DNA from 2 places in the Peribacillus suis genome. Region 2 is predicted to be linked to the other one. Evidence: a T-box and tRNA genes for the amino acid it is inferred to sense, from the RefSeq annotation. Region 2 holds a T-box; the other holds one or more tRNA genes.
What was found. The T-box of region 2 lies ahead of alaS (alanine--tRNA ligase). A T-box ahead of a tRNA ligase gene usually reads a tRNA of that ligase, here a tRNA-Ala.
Positions count from the first base shown of each region.

Region 1: it encodes a tRNA-Ala, which carries the amino acid that the T-box ahead of alaS (alanine--tRNA ligase) is inferred to sense. The anticodon was not compared.

Region 1 is NZ_CM182019.1:3,614,966-3,618,346, reverse strand. Features, by position in the region: rRNA gene AC503W_RS17780 (23S ribosomal RNA) at 1-1,262, shown strand, start outside; rRNA gene rrf (5S ribosomal RNA) at 1,382-1,497, shown strand; tRNA gene AC503W_RS17770 (tRNA-Val) at 1,508-1,583, shown strand; tRNA gene AC503W_RS17765 (tRNA-Thr) at 1,599-1,674, shown strand; tRNA gene AC503W_RS17760 (tRNA-Lys) at 1,696-1,768, shown strand; tRNA gene AC503W_RS17755 (tRNA-Leu) at 1,781-1,862, shown strand; tRNA gene AC503W_RS17750 (tRNA-Gly) at 1,871-1,945, shown strand; tRNA gene AC503W_RS17745 (tRNA-Leu) at 1,958-2,046, shown strand; tRNA gene AC503W_RS17740 (tRNA-Arg) at 2,056-2,132, shown strand; tRNA gene AC503W_RS17735 (tRNA-Pro) at 2,143-2,219, shown strand; tRNA gene AC503W_RS17730 (tRNA-Ala) at 2,238-2,313, shown strand; tRNA gene AC503W_RS17725 (tRNA-Met) at 2,346-2,422, shown strand; tRNA gene AC503W_RS17720 (tRNA-Ile) at 2,433-2,509, shown strand; tRNA gene AC503W_RS17715 (tRNA-Ser) at 2,531-2,623, shown strand; tRNA gene AC503W_RS17710 (tRNA-Met) at 2,727-2,800, shown strand; tRNA gene AC503W_RS17705 (tRNA-Asp) at 2,807-2,882, shown strand; tRNA gene AC503W_RS17700 (tRNA-Phe) at 2,890-2,965, shown strand; tRNA gene AC503W_RS17695 (tRNA-His) at 2,984-3,059, shown strand; tRNA gene AC503W_RS17690 (tRNA-Gly) at 3,064-3,137, shown strand; tRNA gene AC503W_RS17685 (tRNA-Ile) at 3,142-3,218, shown strand; tRNA gene AC503W_RS17680 (tRNA-Asn) at 3,230-3,304, shown strand; tRNA gene AC503W_RS17675 (tRNA-Ser) at 3,306-3,381, shown strand, end outside.
Region 2 is NZ_CM182019.1:2,760,639-2,764,019, forward strand. Features, by position in the region: gene alaS (alanine--tRNA ligase) at 1-2,166, opposite strand, end outside; T-box leader at 2,228-2,445, opposite strand; gene AC503W_RS13515 (AI-2E family transporter) at 2,475-3,381, opposite strand, start outside.

The DNA.
Region 1 (3,381 bases), 850 kb from region 2:
AGGCGAGGAGAGAATCCTAAGGTGTGCGAGAGAACTCTCGTTAAGGAACTCGGCAAAATGACCCCGTAACTTCGGGAGAAGGGGTGCTTTTTAGGGTGAATAGCCCAGAAAAGCCGCAGTGAATAGGCCCAGGCGACTGTTTAGCAAAAACACAGGTCTCTGCGAAGCCGCAAGGCGAAGTATAGGGGCTGACACCTGCCCGGTGCTGGAAGGTTAAGGGGAGAGGTTAGCGCAAGCGAAGCTTTGAACCGAAGCCCCAGTAAACGGCGGCCGTAACTATAACGGTCCTAAGGTAGCGAAATTCCTTGTCGGGTAAGTTCCGACCCGCACGAAAGGTGTAACGATCTGGGCACTGTCTCAACGAGAGACTCGGTGAAATTATAGTACCTGTGAAGATGCAGGTTACCCGCGACAGGACGGAAAGACCCCGTGGAGCTTTACTGCAGCCTGATATTGAATTTTGTTACAGCTTGTACAGGATAGGTAGGAGCCTGAGAAGCCGGAGCGCTAGCTTCGGTGGAGGCGTTGGTGGGATACTACCCTGGCTGTATTGAAATTCTAACCCGCGCCCCTTATCGGGGTGGGAGACAGTGTCAGGTGGGCAGTTTGACTGGGGCGGTCGCCTCCTAAAGAGTAACGGAGGCGCCCAAAGGTTCCCTCAGAATGGTTGGAAATCATTCGCAGAGTGTAAAGGCACAAGGGAGCTTGACTGCGAGACCTACAAGTCGAGCAGGGACGAAAGTCGGGCTTAGTGATCCGGTGGTTCCGCATGGAAGGGCCATCGCTCAACGGATAAAAGCTACCCCGGGGATAACAGGCTTATCTCCCCCAAGAGTCCACATCGACGGGGAGGTTTGGCACCTCGATGTCGGCTCATCGCATCCTGGGGCTGTAGTCGGTCCCAAGGGTTGGGCTGTTCGCCCATTAAAGCGGTACGCGAGCTGGGTTCAGAACGTCGTGAGACAGTTCGGTCCCTATCCGTCGCGGGCGCAGGAAATTTGAGAGGAGCTGTCCTTAGTACGAGAGGACCGGGATGGACGCACCGCTGGTGTACCAGTTGTCTTGCCAAAGGCATAGCTGGGTAGCTACGTGCGGAAGGGATAAGTGCTGAAAGCATCTAAGCATGAAGCCCCCCTCAAGATGAGATTTCCCATGGCGCAAGCTAGTAAGATCCCTGAAAGATGATCAGGTTGATAGGTCAGAGGTGGAAGCGTGGCGACATGTGGAGCTGACTGATACTAATAGATCGAGGACTTAACCAACGCTTTTAAAAAATGAACACCTTCTAATATATTATCTAGTTTTGAAGGAATGAAAATTTCTTCTTGCTTTTTTTCAGAGATATGCTATAATAGTAAATGTCCTAAAAAAGTTAACAATGTTTGGTGGCGATAGCGAAGAGGTCACACCCGTTCCCATTCCGAACACGGCAGTTAAGCTCTTCAGCGCCGATGGTAGTTGGGGGTTTCCCCCTGTGAGAGTAGGACGCCGCCAAGCATATAAATATGGAGGATTAGCTCAGCTGGGAGAGCATCTGCCTTACAAGCAGAGGGTCGGCGGTTCGATCCCGTCATCCTCCACCATTATTTTTTACACCTGCCGGTGTAGCTCAACTGGTAGAGCAACTGACTTGTAATCAGTAGGTTGGGGGTTCAAGTCCTCTTGCCGGCACCATTTTCATAGTAAGACAAGCATGAGCCATTAGCTCAGTTGGTAGAGCATCTGACTTTTAATCAGAGGGTCGAAGGTTCGAATCCTTCATGGCTCATCACTTTTTCATGCGGGTGTGGCGGAATTGGCAGACGCACCAGACTTAGGATCTGGCGCCGCAAGGCGTGGGGGTTCAAGTCCCTTCACCCGCATCATTCATGCGGAAGTAGTTCAGTGGTAGAATACAACCTTGCCAAGGTTGGGGTCGCGGGTTCGAATCCCGTCTTCCGCTCCACTTTTCGTATGTGCCGGGGTGGCGGAACTGGCAGACGCACAGGACTTAAAATCCTGCGGTAGGTGACTACCGTACCGGTTCGATTCCGGTCCTCGGCACCATCTTAATATGCGCCCGTAGCTCAATTGGATAGAGCATCTGACTACGAATCAGAAGGTTGTAGGTTCGACTCCCGCCGGGCGCACCATGTTTTTTTGCGGGAAGTAGCTCAGCTTGGTAGAGCACTTGGTTTGGGACCAAGGGGTCGCAGGTTCGAATCCTGTCTTCCCGACCATGTGATTTTTAATGAAATGGGGCCTTAGCTCAGCTGGGAGAGCGCCTGCCTTGCACGCAGGAGGTCAGCGGTTCGATCCCGCTAGGCTCCACCATTTTTTCAAAAAAAGAAAACTTATATTATTTTGGCGGTGTAGCTCAGCTGGCTAGAGCGTACGGTTCATACCCGTGAGGTCGGGGGTTCGATCCCCTCCGCCGCTACCAATAAATATAAGGACCTTTAGCTCAGCTGGTTAGAGCAGACGGCTCATAACCGTCCGGTCGTAGGTTCGAGTCCTACAAGGTCCACCATAGAATTTTTTTCTTAGCCACGGAGGTATACCCAAGTTCGGCTGAAGGGATCGGTCTTGAAAACCGACAGGGGAGTCAAATCCCGCGGGGGTTCGAATCCCTCTACCTCCTCCATTTTTTTAAAAAGCAACAAGTTGTTTTAAAGCAACCTTACATATTAGGAAGTAAAAAAACAGTATTCATGAAAACTTGATGCAAAATGATTCATTATTACCGTCGCGGGGTGGAGCAGTCCGGTAGCTCGTCGGGCTCATAACCCGAAGGTCGCAGGTTCAAATCCTGTCCCCGCAATCATTAGGTCCCGTGGTGTAGCGGTTAACATGCCTGCCTGTCACGCAGGAGATCGCGGGTTCGATTCCCGTCGGGACCGCCATTTTTTAGGCTCAGTAGCTCAGTCGGTAGAGCAAAGGACTGAAAATCCTTGTGTCGGCGGTTCGATTCCGTCCTGAGCCACCATTACAATTTCATATTACGGCGATTGTGGCGAAGTGGTTAACGCACCTGATTGTGGTTCAGGCATTCGTGGGTTCGATTCCCATCAGTCGCCCCATTTCGCGGGTGTAGTTTAGTGGTAAAACCTCAGCCTTCCAAGCTGATGATGAGGGTTCGATTCCCTTCACCCGCTCCAATATGGGCCTATAGCTCAGCTGGTTAGAGCGCACGCCTGATAAGCGTGAGGTCGATGGTTCGAGTCCATTTAGGCCCACCATATTTTATTGTTCCGCAGTAGCTCAGTGGTAGAGCATTCGGCTGTTAACCGAACGGTCGTAGGTTCGAGTCCTACCTGCGGAGCCATGGGGAAGTACTCAAGAGGCTGAAGAGGCGCCCCTGCTAAGGGTGTAGGTCGCGCGAGCGGCGCGAGGGTTCAAATC
Region 2 (3,381 bases):
TTTAGACGCTGCATCCTTCAATACATGAATCTGTTCAGCCATCAAGTTGTAGGCTCCCGCTCCTGTAACGGCTTCAATCCGGCGTGTACCCGCCCCGATGCCACTTTCAGAAACAATTTTGAATAAGCCGATCACTGCTGTATTCGGTACATGGACACCACCACATAGCTCAAGGCTATAGTCGCCTATTTGAACGACACGGACAATCTTGCCATATTTCTCACCGAATAGGGCCATCGCACCCATCGCTTTTGCTTCTTCGATATTTTTATATTCCGTATTCACTTGTAAGCTTTGCCAAATTTTTTCGTTTACAATCGTTTCGATTTGTTCAATTTCTTCTGCCGTAATCTGACCGAAGTGTGAGAAGTCAAAACGAAGGCGCTCCGCTTGTACAAGCGATCCGGCTTGATTGACATGCGTTCCTAAGACATCCTTCAAAGCTTGGTGTAGAAGATGTGTAGCCGTGTGGTTTTTCGTAATCTGGATGCGGTTTTCTTGATTAACCGCTGCCATGACTGTTGCATCAGTTGTTAATGTACCCGCAGTAACCGTGACACGGTGTAGGTTTTGGCCATTCGGTGCTTTTTGCACATCAAGGACATCCACTTTCACCAATTCACTCACAAGCGTTCCTTTATCGGCAATCTGCCCGCCACTTTCCGCATAGAATGGCGTTTTATCCAGGATTACCTGTACATCTTCGCCTTCATGTGCTTCCGTCGTAAGCTCACCATTTTTCACGATGGCTACGATTTTCGCTTCAATTGAAGCTTGATCATATCCGACAAATTCACTTTCGACTTTAATCTCACCTAATATTCCACCTTGGATTTGCATGGAGTCTACATCTTGACGAGCAGAGCGTGCACGTTCGCGTTGTGCTTCCATCTCTTTTGCGAAGCCATCTTGGTCAACTGTCATGCCTTTTTCTTCCGCATATTCCTCCGTCAATTCAATCGGGAAGCCGTATGTATCATACAAACGGAATGCATCGCTACCAGGAATGACCGTGTTGCCTTTTTCTTTTTCCTTCTTGATGACTTCAGAAAGGATTGCAAGACCATCATGAAGCGTTTCATGGAAACGTTCTTCTTCATTTTTGACCACTTTCGCAATGAAGTCCTTCTTGTCGAGAACTTCTGGGTAGAAATCCTTCATGATTTCGCCAACCACTGTCACAAGTTCAAACATGAATGGACGGTTGATGTTGATTTGCTTAGCATAGCGAACCGCTCTGCGCAGTAAACGACGTAATACATAGCCTCTTCCTTCATTGGATGGAAGTGCCCCATCCCCAACAGCGAATGCCACGGTCCGGATATGGTCGGCGATGACTTTGAATGCCACATCTTTCTCGGAATCGACACCATATTTCACATCGGCGATTTCTTCTACCGCATGAATGATCGGCGTGAAGAGGTCCGTATCATAGTTGGTTGCTACATTCTGCACGACAGAAGCCATACGCTCAAGCCCCATGCCTGTATCTATATTTTTCTTTGGAAGCGGTGTGTAAGAACCGTCCGGATTATGGTTGAATTGAGAGAACACAAGGTTCCAGACTTCTAGATGACGTTCATTTTCGCCACCTGGGAATAATTCTGGGTCATTCGGGTCATCTCCATATTCAGGTCCACGATCATAGAAAATCTCCGTATTCGGGCCACTCGGACCTTCACCGATATCCCAGAAGTTTTCTTCCAGACGAATGATTCGTTCAGCAGGAATGCCGATTTTCTTGTTCCAAATCTCGAATGCTTCTTCATCTTCCGGATGGATCGTTACGGCTAACTTTTCTTTGTCGAAACCAATCCACTTTTCGTCGGTCAGGAATTCCCAAGCCCATGTGATCGCTTCTTCTTTAAAGTACTCACCAATGGAGAAGTTACCAAGCATTTCAAAGAATGTATGATGGCGTGCTGTTTTCCCCACGTTCTCGATATCATTTGTACGGATTGCTTTTTGAGCATTCGTAATTCTTGGATTCTCAGGAATCACCCGTCCGTCAAAATATTTTTTCAATGTGGCTACCCCGGAATTGATCCATAGCAATGATGGATCTTCATGCGGAACCAATGACGCGCTTGGTTCGATATTATGACCTTTTTCACTAAAGAAATCTAAATACATTTGGCGGATTTGAGCACCAGTTAAATACTTCATCTATATATCCTCCTCTAAAAAAATATGTAATTTTGCGCACAACAAAAACTCCCATCCCAAAAACAGGGACGAGAGTCAACTCGCGGTACCACCCTGATTATGGACACAAAAACACCTTGTCCATCACCTTCATAAATGCCTTAACGCGGCAAGACGGCAGGTATTAACTGCTCTCCGGACTAGCTTTCTGCTGCTCTTCACCTCGCCATCCCTTTCAGCCTAAGGGGATGCCTCTCTTTTAGATGGTCTTCAGCATACTTCGTCCTTCAACGAATTATCTTATGTATTGGATTATATTCACAAGAGTTTTATTTGTCAATAAGCGGCGGCCTCTTTCTGAAATGAACCCTGGCATGCTGCACGAAAACTTTCAAAATGGCCAAAATCGGGATCGCAAGCACCATTCCAATAATTCCGCCTACCTCACCACCAGCCAGGAGGGCAAACATGATGAAAAGTGGGTGCATATGAAGGCTTTTCCCGACAATGAGTGGCGACAAAATATTCCCTTCAAGAAATTGCAGGATGGCCACGATGACAACGACGATGATCACCATTTTGACAGAAATGGTAGCGGCTATGATGACCGCTGGAATGGCCCCGATGATGGGACCAAAATAAGGGATTACGTTCGTTATCCCGATGATTGCACCCAATAATAAAGGATATTCCATCCCGGTGATCCAAAACAGCAAGGATGAAATCACGCCGATCGCAGCACATACGATAATCTGTCCCCGGATATATCCCCCAAGAGAAGCATCGACATCTTGGACAAAGGCACGGCCCTGCTTGCGCCACCTTTTCGGCGTCATGTACCAGGCCATCCTTTTCAAAGAAGCAAAATCTTTCAGGATATAAAAAGCGATGAATGGGATGATGCCAATTAAAAGTACGAAATCGAATAGTTTCAAGGCGAAGTCCATCAGCTTTTCCGGCATTTCACTTAACCAATTTTCAAAAAGGACAACGCCTTCCTCGAATCGTTCGTGGATGCCAAACGGCCAGTCTGCGGTTTGATGATTAAGCTTTTCCACCCTGCTCCGATATTGTTCAACCAGTTCCGGTACACTCTCCGAAAGTTCCCGTACTTGACTGGTCATCATGGGAATTCCCTTATATACCGCAAATCCGATCCCTCCGAAAAAAACCAAATAAATAATCACAATCGATAGCCAACGGCGCATCCCTTTTTTATTCAGGAATTCCACGACC